Regions from separate parts of the Vibrio sp. YT-19(2023) genome, predicted to be linked through region 1. Evidence: predicted binding sites of a transcription regulator. Region 1 holds the regulator's gene; the other holds the start of a gene.
The links. The regulator MetJ, encoded in region 1, represses methionine synthesis genes. The targets are predictions, from matches to a motif close to TTAGACNTNTANANGTCTAA.
Positions count from the first base shown of each region.

Region 1 (7,149 bases):
TTAGTTATAAGTGTTGAAATAAAAGATGTCACTTTTTCGATTTAAAAACAGAGTTTTACCGGCTTTGTTTCTTAACGCTTTTACTCACCCCTCTTAACCCTTTGATCTTTTCCTGCAGCGGTAAAATCGTTATAACCAAATATTCTGAGCGGACACCATAATGCGACTGGTAACAAGAACTATTCTTGTTTATATTGTTTGTCACAGATTAGTTTTATAGGTTTTTTGAGTATGTACGTTTGTCTTTGCCATGGTGTCTCCGACAAAAAAATTAGGAAGTTGGCGATAGATGAAGGCGTAACAGATATTAAAGGAATCAAAAAGTGCACGGCATTGGGCAGCCAATGTGGTAAGTGCATCAGACAGGCCAAGGAAATTTTAGCGGAAACTAGTTACACGGAATTTAAACAAGCCAGCTAATTGCTGTAAGTATGCAGTAATTATTTGCCTTACATTTTGACACCTTCTCATTTGCTTCTACATTTAAATGAAGCCAAAGAGGAGGGTTTTGTCATGAAAGGCGATCCAATCATCATTCAACATCTCAATAAAGTGCTCGGTAACGAGCTCGTCGCTATTAATCAGTATTTTCTTCACGCCCGAATGTATAAAGACTGGGGCTTAAAGCACCTAGCAGACAAGGAATATCACGAATCTATCGATGAGATGAAGCATGCCGATCATCTAATTGAGCGTATTTTGTTCCTTGAAGGCCTACCGAACCTACAAGATTTAGGTAAGTTGATGATTGGTGAAGATACCAAGGAAATGCTCGAGTGTGATTTAAAGCTTGAAATGGCGGCTATTCCAGATTTAAAAGATGCGATTGCCTACGCTGAAGACATTCGAGATTATGTGTCTAGAGATCTCTTCCAAGATATTCTTGAAGATGAAGAAGAACATGTTGATTGGCTAGAGACGCAACTTGGCTTGATTGAAATGTCTGGTATTGAGAATTATCTCCAAGCGCAATACGTGGACGAAGAGTAACGATACTTTCTGAGTTTGCATACTCCAATAATAGTAAGAAGAAAGAGCACCTGACTCGAAAATCAGGTGCTTAACCCCGTTATCTGGTCTAATCTCTTTTATTATCGGCTTTTTAAGGATATTGCTCGCAATCTTGCCTATGAAGTTTGATTTCTATCCGATAGAATTTATGCCCCCTTACCTAAAAATAAAAAAGAGAAACGTCCATGTCTGAAGACAACCACCAAGCAGCCACTCCAGAAGAAGAACATCGCCAAAAAGCATTGGATTACCATGCTTATCCAACTCCAGGAAAGATTGCTGTCGAACTGACAAAGCCTGCGGAAACGGCGGGTGATCTTGCCCTTGCTTACAGCCCTGGTGTTGCAGAGCCAGTGCGTGAAATCGCACAAAACCCGGATAACGTGTACAAGTACACTGCAAAAGGGAACATGGTTGCTGTTATTTCTAACGGTACCGCTATTCTAGGTCTAGGTAACCTAGGTCCACTTGCATCTAAGCCAGTGATGGAAGGTAAAGCGTTACTGTTTAAGCGTTTCGCAGGTCTTGACTCTATTGATATTGAAGTTAAGCACCGCACGATCGATGAATTTGTTGATACTGTTGCGAGCATTGCAGACACTTTTGGCGGTATCAACCTTGAAGATATTAAAGCACCAGACTGTTTTGAGATTGAAAAGCGTCTGATTGAACGTTGTGATGTACCAGTATTCCACGATGATCAACATGGTACTGCTATTGTAACGGCAGCGGGTATGCTGAATGCAATCGAACTTCAAGGTAAGAAACTTGAAGATTCAACAATTGTTTGTCTTGGCGCTGGCGCTGCCGCTGTAGCTTGTATGGAGCTTCTGATCAAATGCGGCGCAATGCGCGAAAAAATCTACATGCTAGATCGCAAAGGTGTGATTCACACTCGTCGTGATGATCTTAATGAATATAAGCAGCTATTTGCGAACAATACAGATAAGCGCACACTAGAAGACGTGATTGAAGGTGCAGATCTGTTCCTAGGTGTATCTGGTCCAAACCTATTGCCAGCGGAAGCGTTGAAGTTGATGGCAGATAAGCCAATCGTATTCGCATGTTCTAACCCGGATCCTGAAATCAAGCCGGAACTTGCTCACGCAGTTCGTGATGACTTGATCATGGGTACTGGCCGTAGTGATTATCCTAACCAAGTTAACAACGTATTGTGTTTCCCATTCATTTTCCGCGGTGCTCTTGATGTGCGTGCAAGTGAAATCAATGATGAAATGAAACTTGCAGCCGTTGAGGCGATTCGTGAGCTAGCAAAAGAGCCTGTACCTGAAGCCGTATTGAAGGCTGCAGGTGTTGATAAGCTAGAGTTTGGTGCGGACTATATTATTCCAAAACCAATGGATTCACGTTTGCTACCACGTGTTGCAAAAGCGGTTGCTCAGGCGGCGGTTAATTCAGGTGTAGCTCGTATCGAGATGCCTGAAAACTACATGGCAGAGTAATATATCTTTCAGATGTGATACACAAAAATGGGACGCTATTGCGTCCCATTTTTTATGTCATTCATTTGGCTCGAGGCAAGAGTCATTACCTGAAACCTCTTATCAGGCTTTTTTTATTCTTCGTCGAATGACTCAAATTCGATGCCCATTTCCGTCATCAGCGCTTTTACTTCTGTTGGAATATCATCAGGACGGTCTTTACGAAGGTCTTCATCTGTCGGAAGTGGCTGACCTGTGTACGCGTGCAAAAATGCCTCGCATAGCAATTCGCTATTGGTTGCATGGCGTAAGTTATTGATCTGACGGCGAGTACGCTCATCAGTTAGCACCTTTAAAACTTTTAGCGGGATAGAGACGGTAATTTTTTTTACTTGTTCGCTTTTTTTGCCGTGCTCTGCATATGGGCTAATGTATTCGCCATTCCAGTCAGCCATTGCACACCTTCATTTATGTAATCGGTTAAAAATAATTTAGGTGCTGATTTTAGCTGCATTTACCGCCATAAGCAAAGACATATAGACGTCTAGAAGTGTTGACGTCTCATTTTTTGACGAGTAAAGTGAACATAACAGCAAAGGAAGCGTGTTGATCACTTTATGTTACTCATTAGATATAGCGCATTCCTATTTAGAAGTCATTACCCGTGAAAGGATACACCCATGAGCACTCGCAAACCTGCGACCATTGCAGTACGCACTGGTATTGAATCAGACAGCCAATATCATGCTGTCGTTCCACCTATTTATCTTTCCACTAACTATGGTTTTCCTGCTTTTGGTGAAGTGCCCAAGTATGATTACACACGATCTGGTAATCCAAACCGCGGACTGTTGGAAAGTGCGCTATCTGAACTTGAGTCTGGAAAAGGAGCGGTTGTTACTAACTGCGGTACGTCGGCATTAAATTTATGGGTTTCCGCTTTTCTCGGCCCAGATGATCTCATTATTGCTCCTCACGATTGTTATGGCGGCACCTATCGTCTTTTTAATACCCGAGCTAGCAAAGGCGATTTTAAGGTTCAGTTTGTCGATCAATCAGACGAACAGGCTTTAGATGCTGCATTGGCACAAAAACCAAAACTCATTTTGCTAGAAACTCCGTCAAATCCTCTGGTTCGCGTAGTGGATATTGCAGCTACTTGTGAAAAAGCGAAACAAATCGGCGCGTTAGTTGCGGTGGACAATACCTTTTTGACACCCGTGTACCAAAAACCTTTAGAGCTAGGTGCGGATTTTGTTATCCACTCCACAACAAAGTACATCAACGGTCATTCGGACGTAATTGGTGGAGTAATCATCACCAACACAGAGGCGCATGCAGAAGAGCTTGCATGGTGGGGCAATTGTATTGGTGCAACGGGCACACCTTTCGATAGTTATATGACGCTGCGAGGTATTCGTACGCTTGGTGCTCGTATGCGAGTACATGAGGAGAGCTCACAGCAGGTACTGGCTTACCTACAGAAACAAGCGTTAGTTAAAACTATCTATCATCCAAGCCTGCTGGAACATCCAGGTCATGACATCGCTAAAAAGCAGCAAACGGGCTTTGGCTCTATGTTGAGTTTTGAGTTTGCTGGTTCGTTTGAACAGTTAAAGGTGTTTGTGAAAGAGCTCCAACTGTTTTCATTAGCAGAGTCATTAGGTGGTGTAGAAAGTTTGATTTGCCACCCAGCATCCATGACGCACCGTGCAATGGGTGAGGAGGCGTTGGCGGAGGCTGGGGTCTCTCATCAACTATTGCGTTTGTCTGTCGGTTTGGAAGATGCACAAGACCTCATCACAGATTTAGAACAAGCGTTCGCTAAAGCTACCCAGTAATAGGAGACGATAACAATGACTGTACAACGTCAGCTGCATAAGTTTGGTGGCAGTAGCTTAGCAAACCCAGAATGCTACTTACGCGTTGTGGGTATTCTCAAGGAGTATTCGACAGAAAATGATCTGGTGGTCGTCTCTGCTGCAGGAAAAACCACTAACCGCTTGATTGAGTTTTTGGAAGGGTTAAATAAAGATGGCCGAATTGCGCATGAAGCGCTTCAAAGCTTAAGACAGTTTCAAACTGAGCTAATAGAAAGCTTGTTGGAGAGTGAAGCAAAAGAAGAGCTGTTAGCTTTATTACATGATGAGTTCAGTACTCTCTCGGAGCTGACTGCACCACTCACTAATGCGCAAAAAGCCGCGGTACTGGGGCACGGAGAAGTATGGTCTGCTCGCCTATTGGCCGCGTTATTATCTCAACGTTCTATCCCTGCGGTTGCACAAGATGCACGAGCGTTTTTACGTGCAGAAGCGGGAACTCAACCAGAGGTTGATCGCGCTCGTTCATACCCTTTAATTAAAGAGATCCTCGCGCAGCATAACCATAAACGTGTGGTAATTACTGGCTTTATGGCTCAGAACGAGGCAGGAGAAACCATTCTACTTGGTCGTAACGGCTCTGACTATTCTGCAACGGTCATAGGCGCGCTTGCTGAAGTCAGTACTGTCACGATTTGGAGTGATGTTGCTGGTGTCTATAGTGCCGATCCACGTTTGGTGTCTGATGCTTGTTTATTACCGTTACTTCGATTGGATGAAGCCAGTGAACTTGCTCGCTTAGCTGCCCCAGTGCTACACAGTCGTACGCTTCAGCCTGTGGCGCAAAGTACCATGGACCTTAATCTCAAGTGTAGCTATCTGCCAGAGTCGGGTTCTACTCGTATTGAGCGTGTATTGGCATCTGGTCGTGGCGCTAAAATTATTACTTCACTGGATGATGTTTTATTGGTGCAGTTGTCTTTCATGCATGGGCACGACTTCGAAAAAACACAGAGTGATGTATTACAAGCGTTGCAGCGCGCGCAATTAGAGCCATTGGCATTTGAAGCTCAATCCGATCAGCATACGCTACGCTTGGCTTACACCGCAGAAATCGCCGGTGGTGCATTGAAACACTTGCAAGAGCTTGCGGTAGAGGCAGAAATTAAGCTAAAAGAAGGTTACTCGCTCTTAGCTGCGGTAGGTGCAGGCGTTACGAAAAACGCCAATCATTGCTTTGGCTTTTATCAAAAGCTAAAGCACTCTCCGGTAGAATTTATCTCTGAAACAGACTCAGGGCTGAGCCTAGTCGCTGTTTTGCGCCGTACTGATACCGAGGCGTTGGTTCAAACGATTCATAGCCAGTTGTTCCAAGCGCAAAAACGCGTGGCAGTGGCTTTATGTGGCAAGGGTAATATTGGTTCTAGTTGGTTAAATTTATTTGCGACGCAAAAAAGTGAGCTCGAAAAACGTCATGGTATGAGCTTTGATCTTGTCGCGGTTGTGGATAGCCAAACCTATTGGTTCGATGAGCAAGGTATTGAGGCGGCGAGTGTTGCTGAACGATTTGATGATGAAAGCATAGCAAACAATGGGGATTGGCTGGCACGTTTGGGAGCGCTTAAAAGCTATGATGAAGCCGTCGTGCTTGATGTTACCGCGAGTAAAGAGTTAGCTCAGCGCTACGTAGAAATCGCACAGCAAGGCATTCATTTGATTTCCGCTAACAAAGTGGCCGGTTCCGCAGATAGTCAGTACTACCATCAGGTTCAAGATGCATTCGCTAAAATTGGTCGTCATTGGCTATACAACGCAACGGTTGGTGCTGGGTTACCGATAAACCATACCGTGCGAGATCTTCGTGAAAGTGGGGATGAAATCGTCGCTCTATCGGGGATTTTCTCGGGGACGTTATCATGGCTGTTCCAACAGTTTGATGGTTCTGTGCCATTTAATGATTTAGTCGATCTTGCTTGGCAGCAAGGGTTAACCGAACCTGACCCTCGTTCTGATTTAGATGGCTCCGATGTAATGCGTAAGTTAGTCATCTTGGCTCGAGAGTCGGGCCTAGATATAGAACCAGACAGCGTTAAAGTTGAGTCTTTGGTGCCAGAAGAATTAAGAGAACTGAGCTTAGATGATTTCTTCGATAATGGAGCGTTGTTGAGTGAAATACTTCAAGAGCGTCTGACAAAAGCACAGAGAAACGATCAAGTGCTTCGCTATGTGGCGCGTTTAGAAAAAAATGGTAAAGCAACGGTGGGAGTCGAAGCGTTATCTCGTGAGCACGCGCTCGCCAACTTATTGCCATGCGATAACATTTTTGCCATAGAGAGCAAGTGGTACAAAGATAACCCTCTGGTCATTCGAGGACCAGGCGCAGGCAGAGAAGTGACAGCCGGCGCTATTCAATCCGACCTCAACCGATTGGCTGGTTTATTTTAAAGTTGCGATTGACCTAAAAACCCTGGAATTAATCCAGGGTTTTTTATTCCCCTATCAGTGCCATACTGAAGTCATAACCCGTGCAAAATGGTGAGATGATGCTCAAGTAGAAACTTGAACTATCTTCATTATTAACGTGAGAAAAATTCATAATTACAAGGTTGACATTAAATCGTATTCAATACATTCTGTAGACATATAGACGTCTAAACGTCGATTTTAAGGATTTGTTTTCGTGGCGGAGTGCCGCAGGGAGAGTAAGATGGGATATACGCACGCAGGCCATATCGACGCCTTGAACCAGAATATTGCTGAGTTATCAGATAACATCAATGTATCGTTTGAGTTTTTTCCGCCAAGCAGCGCTAAGATGGAAGAAACACTTTGGAATTCAGTGCACCGTCTTAAAACGCTTCAACCTAAATTTGTTT
Region 1 covers NZ_JAWOQN010000063.1:860-8,008, reverse strand. Annotated here, with positions in the region: gene R7E78_RS23555 ((2Fe-2S)-binding protein) at 232-420, shown strand; gene bfr (bacterioferritin) at 514-990, shown strand; gene R7E78_RS23545 (malic enzyme-like NAD(P)-binding protein) at 1,197-2,474, shown strand; gene metJ (met regulon transcriptional regulator MetJ) at 2,588-2,908, opposite strand; gene R7E78_RS23535 (O-succinylhomoserine (thiol)-lyase) at 3,134-4,294, shown strand; gene R7E78_RS23530 (bifunctional aspartate kinase/homoserine dehydrogenase II) at 4,310-6,718, shown strand; gene metF (methylenetetrahydrofolate reductase) at 6,981-7,149, shown strand, end outside.

Region 2 (11,885 bases), on a different contig from region 1:
AGCTGCTGGTAGACGTGCGCTTTTCGAAAACAAGCGTTTTTCCGCGCAGGTCAGAAAATGACTCAATGCCACTCTCTTTATTAGTAAAGAACACCGTATGATATTTTTGCAGGCCTTTTTTCCATCGTATAGCGAGGACTTGGCTATTAGACTCCTTTTCTAAGGTCATCGCATTAAAGGGGGTCGCCGTTGCAATTTGAACGGTGCCATTTTCAAGCGCAACCGCGAGCTGACGATAGTTTTTAAATACCTTTACCGCCCCTTTTGCGTAACCATATTCAGCCATATTTTCAGTTACATACTGAGTAAGGGGCGTCGCTTTTTTGATTTTGCTTTGGGCTTTATTGGACACAATGCCAAATGTGAATGTTTTCTCAATATTTTCTTGTGCACTGACGACAAAAGGTGAACTCAGCAAAGTGAGTAATAACAGAGTGCAGGCAGGTTTCATCCGGCTTCAACTTCCTTCTGGTGCATGTCAGTAATATTTAGTATTTATCAATGTGCCGAAATCAATCTTAAAAACAGTATGATGTACAAATTTCGTTGTGTGCGCACTTTTTATAATGTGACTTGGTCACTTATTCCGTTCAAATAGTACCGAATTTGACGTTTATGTACAGGATGAATGTATCACCGTGAGTCTGAATTCACTGGATTCTTGGTCAAGCGCTGTATTGGCTGTGAGCTAATGCGCCTTATGTATCGCTATTTTGTACTAAGAAAATTTTTCCAATTGTTTTTGATACTTTTTCTCGAGAGCTTCATTGCCTGCTGCACGTTCAAGTTGAATCATGAGTTGCAAAGAGGGCTTCTTCACGCCATACATTTGATTGAATCTCATTAATCGAATTCTAGCTTCAGTATAATCACCGCTATCAATTTCTATTTTAGCGAGTTGCAAAATCGATTTTGGTCTATGGGGATCATGATCGATAGCTCTAGTAAAGTAGTATCTCGCTTTGTCTTTATCTTGTGATTTTAGAGCACAAAAAGCTGCATTCTCATAGCTCGCTGGAATAAGGTAGTAATAAGGCTGCTCAATGGCTCGATTAAACATCTGATCGGCTTTTTCGAAGTCACCTCGCTTGCAAAGAAAAGTACCGTAGTTATTGAGCACATTTCCGTTTTTAGTGTGTTGGCGTAGAGAGCGTTTATACATCTGTTCGGCTTTAATATCTTCACCAACCGTTTCGTAGTAGTGAGCCATAGATAATTGCGCGCGATAGTATTGAGGTGCGTGGTTTAAGGCTTGTTGTAAGTTATCATGCGCGCGAATCATGTTACCGCCGTCTAAATAACCTAAGCCAAGTGCGATACGTGATTCTGCCATTGCCACAGGATCGGCTTTAACGACAGGGCTTCCATCTTCTTTCACCGTCACGCAACCCACGAGTGCAAACTGAGACAATAATATTAGTGCACCGAGCTTTGCTGTTTTCATTCTTTATCCCTACATCCCTGAATCTTTCTGCATGATATGAATTACTTAGCAAAAGCCTATTGAGGAAAAAACACTATGCGATCAGGTTTGCAAACTGTTATGAAAAAGCCGCCATATGGCGGCTTGGTTCACATATTACATTTCGGTAATGATGAGTGCTTTGTTTGCTTATTTTGAAGCTAATCGTCTTTAGTGAAAGCATCTTCACTGAAGTGATCGAGGTCGTACGGTGTTTGCTGATAAACACAGTAGTTCAGCCAGTTTAAAAAGAGGAGGTGTCCATGGCTTCTCCAGCTTGCAATTGGTGGGTTATCTGGGTTGTTGTTTGGGTAATAGTTGACAGGAATAGCGGGCTCCATACCTTCGCTTAAATCTCGGATATATTCATTATGTAAGGTGTGAGAATCATACTCAGGGTGTCCTGTGACAAAGACATTGCGTTTGTCTTTTGTGGTGGCCAAGTACACACCTGCGACATCCGATGTCGCTAAAATGTCTAAGTCAGTATGCTCTTCTAGAAAGTGAGGCGAAAAATCTGCGTAACGCGAGTGAGGAGCCAAAAACGTGTCATCAAATCCACGTAAGATAGGGTGAAATTGATGATGGATTTGGTGATGATACACGCCTGAAAGTTTTTCTTTACGCGTTTTTTTAGGTAGATCGTAGAGTAGCTTTAGTCCCGCTTGCGCAGCCCAGCAAACATAAAGAGTGGATGTCACATGATCTTTTGCCCACTCCATGATGGTTTTGAGATGATCCCAATAAATGACATCTTCAAATTGTACCAAACCTAATGGAGCCCCAGTAATGATCATGCCATCGAAGTTTTTATCTCGCACCATTTCAAATTGGCGATAAAACGTGTCTAAATGTTCAGTTGGCGTATTTTTACTCGGGCGGTTATCAATGCGCAGTAATTCGACGTTAACCTGTAGTGGGCTGTTTGAGAGTAGACGCAGAAACTGAGTTTCAGTCTCTATTTTTTTGGGCATCAGATTAAGGATCAGCACTCTTAAAGGACGTATTTCCTGACTCGCTGCACGCGTTTCACTCATCACGAAGATGTTTTCTGTCCTTAATACATCGGTAGCTGGTAATTGATCTGGAATTCTAATTGGCACGACTTTCTCTCCCTAAGTATAGTCAATCTAGACGTCTATACTTCTAAAGCTAACTTAATTAAGTTTAGATGTCGATACGAAATCCGACTTTTCAATCTACTCTTTACATTATGGTAAACCGTACTCGGGGTTGTCACACAATTGTGACTAAAGCAGAGTTTCTGATGAGATAGGTTTGAAACGCAGTGTGTACTATTTGCTGGTAATTATGCGATCACGTTAATATGTGAAGGTGACTTCGTAGTAAGGAAGTCTCAAATTAATGAGCCATACTAAAAACAATCAGCTCACCATTTTGCATTAATGTGCATATTTGGAAACATCGTCAGTGGAGGACATTATGTTCGGTATTTTCAAGAGAAAGACAAAGATTCAGAGCATAGCTCAAGAAGTTCCTTGCGTGCTACTGCATTCGTTTGGTGATAAAGACATTTATACGCCGGAAGAGATTGATCAAGCTCTTCAAAAGCTGGGTTATGATAAGAGCAAGGATATCAGTCATTATCAGTATGCGTATGGAATGTTTGCCGATGAAGCCTCTTACGAGCTCCTAGAACTAACGGATGAGCTAGGTAATTATGCTCATTTCCAACGTGAAGTAGGTAAGATGCTACTCAATACACCTGAGCCGATTGATATGCATATCTACTTTGAAATTTCTCGTCAGCACCAAAACGTCAGCCTTTCACCTGGTCATCAAAAAGTAAGCGAAAGTGATGGTGTGTAAACATCGTTAGTGGTATTCCATCGTGAGATGAGTTGGGTATAATGCGCGGCCTAATTATCCGGACATGTTGTCGGTTACATTTCTGTTGAGCGTTAATGCCTTATGTTCAAAATGCTTGTCTCTATGCCACCAATGTTGGCGCTGTCGATAGCGATTGTATGTGAAGTGATTGCCACTTCTTATATTCCCAAAACAGAGCAATTTACGAAAGTAATGCCGAGCACAGTCGTTTTGATTGGTTACGGCATCGCTTTCTTCTTGCTTTCCGTCACAGTGCAAACAATGCCTGTCGGGGTTGTTTATGCCATATGGAGTGGTGCTGGGATCGTTTTGGTTGCGACGGTTGGTTACTTTGTTTACGGACAGCGTCTAGACTTACCAGCCCTAGTTGGTATTGGGTTTATCATCGCTGGTGTGTTGATCGTAAATTTATTATCCAAAACAGTAGGGCACGAATAACGCCACTCTACTTGTTAAGTGAATAAGAAGCCGCAGCGAGAAATTGCTGCGGCTTTTTAGTACAAATTCAATCGCTAATGGCGAGTATTGATATGACGTCTTATTGTTGTATTCATCACGGTCGCATTATGTGATTGAAAAACAGGCATTATTTAGCGCATTGAAAATACAAAGTTATGTTTCTTCAAACTTTAGGAAAGGGCAGTAGATAAATCACTCCGATAGATGTTAACGTGGCGACTCATCTTTACTGCTTTTTCATTCCCTACATATTTCTGCAAAGTTCTTATTGTGTAGTGTGTCGAAGAACCATAGAATCCGCGCGCTTTAATTTATGTTATTAGCGTTATCAATGATAAAAGTGCAGTCCATTATCATTGTTTTTATCACTTATAGATGGGCACATCTGACAATACTTACATGAACAAATACAAAAAGCCTGCATTCAAGGCCGAATTTCTTTTGCCTCGTTACTGGGGAACGTTAATTATCATTAGCGTGATGTACTTACTTAGCCTCCTTCCTTTTAAAGTTCAACTAGCTTTGGGACGCAACATTGGTCGTTTAGCTATGCGAATCATGAGAAAACGTCAAGTTACTATCAGACGCAATCTTGAGCTTTGCTTCCCTCATATGGAAGAATGCCAACGCGAAGCAATTCTAAAAGACAACATCGACAATACTGGCATCGCACTTTTTGAGACCGCAATGGCATGGTTTTGGTCAGATAAACGGGTAAACAAACACGTCACGATAAAAGGCATGGAGCATCTAGAGGCTTTAGAGAAGTCAGGCAACGGTGCATTAATGTTGGCCGTACACTCAATGAATCTAGAGTTAGGTGCTCGAGCTTTTGGCATTAAAAAGTCTGGAACCGGTGTTTATCGCCCAAACAATAATCCGTGCTTTGATTATTTTCAGTATAAGGGACGCTCTCGCTCTAATCGTACACTGATTGATCGTAAAAACGTCAAAGCCATGCTTGAATCACTTAAAACGGGTGAGCGGGTTTGGTATGCACCGGACCACGATTATGGTAACCGACGCTCGACATTTGCACCGTTATTTGCCGTTAAAAATGCTTGTACTACGACAGGTACAAGTTTGTTGGTTGATTCTACAGATTGCGCCATTGTGCCTTTTACGATGGTAAGAGGAAAAGACGGACACTATACCCTAACCATTAGTGCGCCCGTCGACGGTTTCCCGAAAGAGGATCATCAACGCGCCGCCGCATTCGTGAATCAAATAGTTGAAACATCAATCATGGCAAGTCCGAGCCAGTATATGTGGCTTCATCGTCGGTTTAAAACTAGACCAGAGGGTGAGGACTGTTTGTACAAGCCTAGGCTCATCCCTAGCTTGGCATAACACATAGATAGCCTACAAAAAGCCCAAGGAACATACGAACCTTGGGCTTTTACTTTCTATTCTTTTCGCTTTATAAGTAGCGATCTTTTAGGTGAGCTTGAAAGTGTTTAGCATTCAGTGTTTCACCCGTGGCTTGTTTTACCAACTCATCAGTGGTGAATAAGCTACCTTTACTCCAGATGTTTTCCGAGAGCCAATTGAATATCAGAGCTAAGTCGCCAGAACGAATAACCGCATCTACATCGACGGTTTGTTTCATTGCTGCCATAAATTGTGCAGCGTACATCGCACCGAGCGTGTAGGACGGGAAATAGCCAAAACTTCCGTCTGTCCAATGGATATCTTGCATACAGCCATTTTTGAAGTTTCCTTCGGTTGATAGCCCCAAGTACGCTTTCATCTTTTCGTTCCAGAGTTCTGGTACATATGTATGTTTGATAACGCCGTTCATGAGATCTCGCTCAATTTCATATCGAAGAATAACGTGAGCAGGATATGTAAGTTCGTCAGCATCTACGCGAATAAAGCCTTTTTCTACGCGAGTGTAAATTTTGGCTAAATTGTCTTTTTCGAATTCACTACCAGAAAAATGGTTAGAAGCCAGTCGAGCGAGGTGATCGATAAACGCGCTGCTTCGTCCTATTTGCATTTCAAAGAAGAGTGATTGTGATTCATGAATACCCATAGAGCGAGCTTCTCCCGCGGGTGTTCCTGATAAATCTTTTGGTAGCCCTTGCTCGTATCGAGCATGGCCAGTTTCGTGGACAATCCCCATCAATGATTGGACAAACTCGTTTTCATTATAACGTGTCGTAATACGTACATCTGTCGGTACACCGCCACAAAATGGGTGGGTACTCTCATCAAGTCGACCGTGTTCAAAATCGAATTGAAGTAGCTTCATGACTTCCAAACCGAGCGCTTTTTGCTTTTCCGCAGGGTAGTGTGCAGTTGGCAATAAGATGTTGTCTGATTGTTGTTTTTCAAGCGCTTCATCGATCAAAGTAGGAAGCCAGGTTTTCACGTCAGCAAAAAGAATGTCTAACGACGCAGACGTTGTGCCAGGTTCATAAACATCGAGCATGGCATCATAAGGAGTCGTGCCATTTGCTTCGGCTCTAATTTGCGCTTCTTCCTGCGATAGCTTTACTACTTCAGCCCAGTTCTTTTCAAAACCAGCCCAGTCATTTTCTCCACGTTGTGTACGCCATGCATGTTCACATTTGGAGCCAGCAAGAGATTGAGCTTGAACTAATGATTCTGGTAGTAAGTTAGCTTGCTGCCACCCACGCTTCATTTCTCTTAGGATAGATTTTTCTTTTGTAGACAGCGTCTCTTCTTCTGCCTGAGCGAAAAGCTCTCCCAAGTGCGGTTGAGTCATTAAAGAATGGATATGTACATCAAGCTCTGCCGTGGCATTCGAGCGTGCTTCAGCGCCACCAGGTGGCATGACCGCTGCTTGATCCCAATCTATGATGGCAGATAGATGCTCAAAATTTGCCACTTTTTTGGAATGTTCAACGAGTTTTGTAAATGCGTTCATGTGACTACTCTTATTCTTTTGTTCTTTCCCTAAACACCCGATAACGGGTCCTTCATATGGTGTTGCACTAAGCAACCTGCGTTAATTTACTAATAATTAACAATTAACTCCAACCCATTGTCCATAAACTCACCCAGTTGTATAGCTCTCTTAAAAAAGAAGCTTGCGAATCTTGTGGATTGGCGGTATTGATGAAGGATTGACAATTAATTATCACGATAATATGGATATTTTGAATTTCGAGGCATTTATTATTGCCATTACGATTTTAACGTTAACGCCAGGTTTAGATACTGCACTTGTTATCCGTAACACTAGCCGCTCGGGCCTAAAAGATGGATGTACAACCAGTCTAGGGATTTGCTTTGGCTTATTCGTACATGCTTTTTTTTCTGCGGTTGGTATCTCGGCGATTCTTGCGCAATCAGCAGAGTTGTTCCAAATCGTAAAAATGATTGGCGCAGCTTATCTTATCTGGCTTGGTTTGAGCAGTTTAAAAGCGCTAATGTCGTCGAAAGATGGATTGACCGTGACCGAGCAGATTCACGAAGTGTTTAATGGTAAGCGCTCTTTTAGAGAGGGCTTTCTTTCTAACGTCTTGAACCCGAAAACGGCGGTCTTCTATTTGGCTTTCTTGCCACAGTTTGTGAATCCAGAAGGTTCACCCTTGCTTCAATCAATGATGATGGCATCTGTACACTTTGCTATTGCGATGGTTTGGCAGTGTGGTTTAGCTGGCGCGCTTAACTCGGCTAAAAATCTACTAAAGAATGCAAGCTTTATGAAGTGGATGGAAGGCGCGACGGGCGCAGTATTAGTCGCACTTGGTGTGAAGTTATTAATTGAAAAACCCGTTTAATGCGTAATATTTATCGATTGTTGATACTACTCGCTGTATTTATTGTGGGGATAGGTGCCGCTGTTGCTTGGCATACGTGGCCACAAGTACAGTTTGCGCAACGCGGCATGATCTGGTCTTGGCACTGGGGCTACTTCGAGCCTTTTGCTAATGGAATACAACAAACGCGAACTCAAGATACTAAACAGTTATTGCTCAGGCGTGTGTATTTGCATGACGCTATTGTCGTTTTTGTTTCGACAACTATGGACAATAAATTTGAGGTTGACGTTGTAAAAGAGCAAACCTGTGAACCTAAAACGACGACTTGGGCTTCGGTCTCTGTCAATCATCAACGTGTCAGGCATGTACCTATGGTGTGCGATGCGTTTGGGCAAGGCTACTTTTATCGCTACATCGGGAAACATCTGGAATCGATTGAAGTTGGTGTCGGCGACTCGTTTGTAACAGAAGCATTTTTAGACTGGCCGCTATCAGAGTTGAAAGCGGATCAATTCAAGCAAAAAAATGCGAAGTTTTTTGAAGAACGTGGAGAAAACGTTGAGCATCAATGGTTGAGAGATTAACCATTTAACCGAAGATAAATAAAGCCCGCTAAATAATAGCGGGTTTTGTGTTTTACCATTTCTAATGTGTCTTGCTCTCTGTGACTGACAGTTTGTGACCGCAAACCTGCCGTTTCACTAAGCTTTCACTGCTTCAACTTTACCTGATTGCGATGTTGAGCTAAAGAACAGTTTGGTTTCTGCCAGTACGACGTGACGCAGTGCGATCAAACCAATTAGGTTAGGAATTGCCATCAGACCGTTTACGATATCAGCCAGTAGCCAAATCATATCGAGGTGAAGGAATGCACCAGATGCCACCAAGCCGACGAAAATCAGTTTGTATGGAAGCACAGCTTTAGTTCCGAACAGGAACACAACGCAACGCTCACCGTAGTAGTTCCAACCAAGAATGGTGGTAAAAGCGAAGAACATCAAACCGATTGAGACGAGCATAGGGCCAAATGTATCTGCATTTAAACCCACCGCAAAAGCATGAGTCGTCATCGCGGCGCCTGCTAGGTCACTTTGCCATGCACCGGTCAGGATTAGAGCAAGGCCTGTCATGGTACAAATAATGATGGTATCGAAAAAGGTACCCGTCATTGAAATTAGGCCTTGTTTAACACAAGAGTCTGTCTTCGCTGCTGCTGCTGCCATAGGCGCGCTACCCAAACCAGATTCATTTGAGAACACACCGCGAGCGATACCTGATTGGATTGCCAACATGATGCTTGCACCTAGAAAACCACCAGTCGCTGCTGTTGATGTAAAGGCTGAAACCAGCACTAATTCAACGGCATTGAACAATTGGTCTGCATTCATGATGATCACGCTTAAACACGCCAACACATAAAATACAGCCATGGTAGGAACCACTTTTCCTGCAACGTTAGCAATGGATTTGATGCCACCCAAAGTTACGAAAGCAACCAAAAGAGTTAGTACGAAGGCAGATAGCTCACGGTTAACACCAAGAGATATCTCACTTGCATCCAGAATCGCGTTTACTTGTGGAAACGTACCGATACCAAAACAAGCAACACCCAAAGCAAACACTGCAAACATGATCGCGAGAGCTTTTGAGCCAACACCGTATTGCAAGTAATACATTGGGCCACCAATCATTTGGCCTTTATCATCGACTCTTCGGTACTTAACCGCCAACAAACATTCGGCGTATTTAGTCGCCATTCCGAAAAGGGCAGCGAGCCACATCCAGAATAGAGCGCCTGGTCCACCGAGTTTGATTGCTGTGGCAACACCAACAATGTTACCAGTACCAATTGTTGCTGAGAGCGCAGTACAAAGAGCTGCAAAGCTAGAAACGTCACCTTGAGTATTAGATGACTTATCTTTACTGAATACCATCGCTAGCGCTGTTGGGAGGTGTTTAAACTGGATCAAGCCAAGGCTAAAAGTGAAGTAAACACCTGTACCTACTAGCAAAATAAGCAGCGGTGGACCCCAGACAAAATTATCGATGGTTTGTAGTAAAGATTGTAGGTTGTTCATGATTTCCCCTTAATAAAACAACTAATAAGGAGAAGAGGGAAAGGACGAGATCAACGATCTCTAAAAGAACTAAGCTATTGGTTGTAGGCGGGAAGGCCAAGCAAAATAGTTAGGTTGTAACTTTCCACTCCTCTGTCCTTTTGCCTGAGAGTTTCACCTTGCGTGAGTGCAAGACTTGCTCCTTCGGCGACCGATTTAACGGTTCTCTCCAGAGGTTCCTCCAACTACAGTCCCCGCTACCTAGGTAGCACCTGAAATAGTTAATTCTTCGGCGAGTTATGCTAATCAAATGTTAAAATTTGATTAATAACCACTCTCCTGCAGTCTTCATCGGAACAATTACCTTTGATTTATATAAGTTTCTCAGTTGTTACTAAGTTGTTACATAACTCTCAGATAATCAGATAGTTAGCCTATTGCTAACAGCGCATAATTTACCAACTATGAGATATAGGTCAAGTATTTTTCATAGTGTTTTAAGTCGATGTACTCCAATTTGTACCCCAACTTGTGTATTCGATAGCATAAAAAACCCCACCAATAAGGTGGGGTAATGTCATATCTTAGATTCTAGTTTGAAGGTGATAGGTTGCTATAAAATGCCACCATTCGATCATCCTCAGCGCGGTCAATTTCACCACGAACAACAGGGATGATGTTACCAGAATTATCAACATCAGAACGAACGTGAAGATTTACATCTACTTTTTGATGTTGTGTTTGAATTGAACTGATCTCTCTACCAGCACGACCAATTAGATCGAAGATATCGGTATTTAAGAACTCGGTATATTTATTTTTACCAAAAAAGTTTTCAGGATCTAACAAGCCGCCTTTTCTGCCCTCATATACAGCGTATCCGCCCATTAACCAAGGGTTAGCTCTTGCTGCCATACCTGCTGCTGCTCGTGCTCCACCTGCTGCTCGTGCGGCTGCACCACCTTTAACACTTGCACTTGTTGCACTACCAAGACCTAGTGCACTTGCTGCACGGCTAATAAGCTTGAACAAACCTTTGAATGCATTTGTTAATGTATTTACAACACTCAAGCCACCGCTTAATACAGTAAAGATTTTCGAACCGACCCAAATTGAAGCAATTGTTTTACCAATCGTGATAATCTCATCACCATGTTTAACAGCTGTGTTAACGAAAGACCTTACAGATTCACCCATTTGTCGGAAAGTAGGCTGTAATTCTTTTAAGTCAGTCATAATGGAGTTGATATTACCTCCACCAAACCCAACAAGAAATTCATCCATTAGGCGACCAAACCCTTCCCCGATTAACGAAATGTTTTGACGTGCTTTTACTAATGTTTCAATATCTTGCTGTGTGAGGTTGAGATTAAATCGTTCTCGTTGTGCTCGAATTTCCTCAATATTAGCCATCGCTTTGAACTGGAGGATTGCGTCATTACCGAAACTTTCCATGAGGAACGTGAGCTTATTCATATCCGTTCCACGGCGTTTAGCTTCTTCTTGAATCAACTTCATTGCTTCGAGAGGTTTTAGCTCTTTTAGCATCTCCTCGGAGATCTTATTGTTCTTCTTCAACCACTCAGCCACATCGGAGAATTCGCCTCCACCTGTTAGTTGGTAGTCTCCGAGCTTGTCTGCGAAGTCTTTGTACTGGTCTGAAACGCTGTCCATTGATAAACCGAACTTTTCTGAGGCGGCGCTAATATTTTGAAACGTGATAGCATCTAAACCACTCTTTTTAATGGCTTGGTCCAGCTCGGTAGCTCGTTGTAACGATTGTTGCATACCTAAAGCGGCTAAACTACCAACCGTTAAACCTGCTGCCATACCAGCACGTTTGAGTGATGACGCTGCCGCCTTACGGCGTTCATTGTGCTGATGGGTTATAAGTGCGCTCTGTTTAGCAAGTTCTCGTGTCCTTTGTTTCTCGCGGCGGTTGCGATCTGAGATTTGGTTTTTCAATCGTTTCTCAAGGTGAAGCAATTCTTCTGTGCTTGAAGCTTGTTTGAGCTTGTTCAGTAAAACTTTCTTCTCAGCAACACCCATGTCACGAATTGCACTTGTGGATTGAGCAAATCGTAGCAACACTTTCTTCTGTGTAGCCTCGATTTGCTCTTGTTCTTTTTGGAGCTTACGATAGTGCTTGATGTGAGCGTCTTGATCTTGTTGTCGTTGTCGCCTAGCTCTAGGAGAACCACCAACACCAAGAACATTTTCAGGGTTAGCTTTATCGAGTTGTCGAGCCAGCTTTTTACTATCTTTCAACACCTTATTCCAAGACGGACGATCGAGCTTCCATGCAATCGTGTTTGTAAATTT
Region 2 covers NZ_JAWOQN010000037.1:1,955-13,839, forward strand. Annotated here, with positions in the region: gene R7E78_RS20500 (phosphate/phosphite/phosphonate ABC transporter substrate-binding protein) at 1-451, opposite strand, end outside; gene pilW (type IV pilus biogenesis/stability protein PilW) at 719-1,444, opposite strand; gene metA (homoserine O-acetyltransferase MetA) at 1,624-2,565, opposite strand; gene R7E78_RS20515 (DUF6559 family protein) at 2,906-3,292, shown strand; gene R7E78_RS20520 (DMT family transporter) at 3,416-3,751, shown strand; gene R7E78_RS20525 (LpxL/LpxP family Kdo(2)-lipid IV(A) lauroyl/palmitoleoyl acyltransferase) at 4,172-5,122, shown strand; gene R7E78_RS20530 (carboxypeptidase M32) at 5,193-6,665, opposite strand; gene R7E78_RS20535 (LysE family translocator) at 6,889-7,524, shown strand; gene R7E78_RS20540 (hypothetical protein) at 7,524-8,090, shown strand; gene R7E78_RS20545 (alanine/glycine:cation symporter family protein) at 8,208-9,584, opposite strand; glycine riboswitch at 9,707-9,806, opposite strand; gene R7E78_RS20550 (hypothetical protein) at 10,155-11,885, opposite strand, start outside.
Region 2: metA (homoserine O-acetyltransferase MetA) is a predicted target of MetJ. The motif match lies at 2,593-2,612, and genes of this name have one in related genera.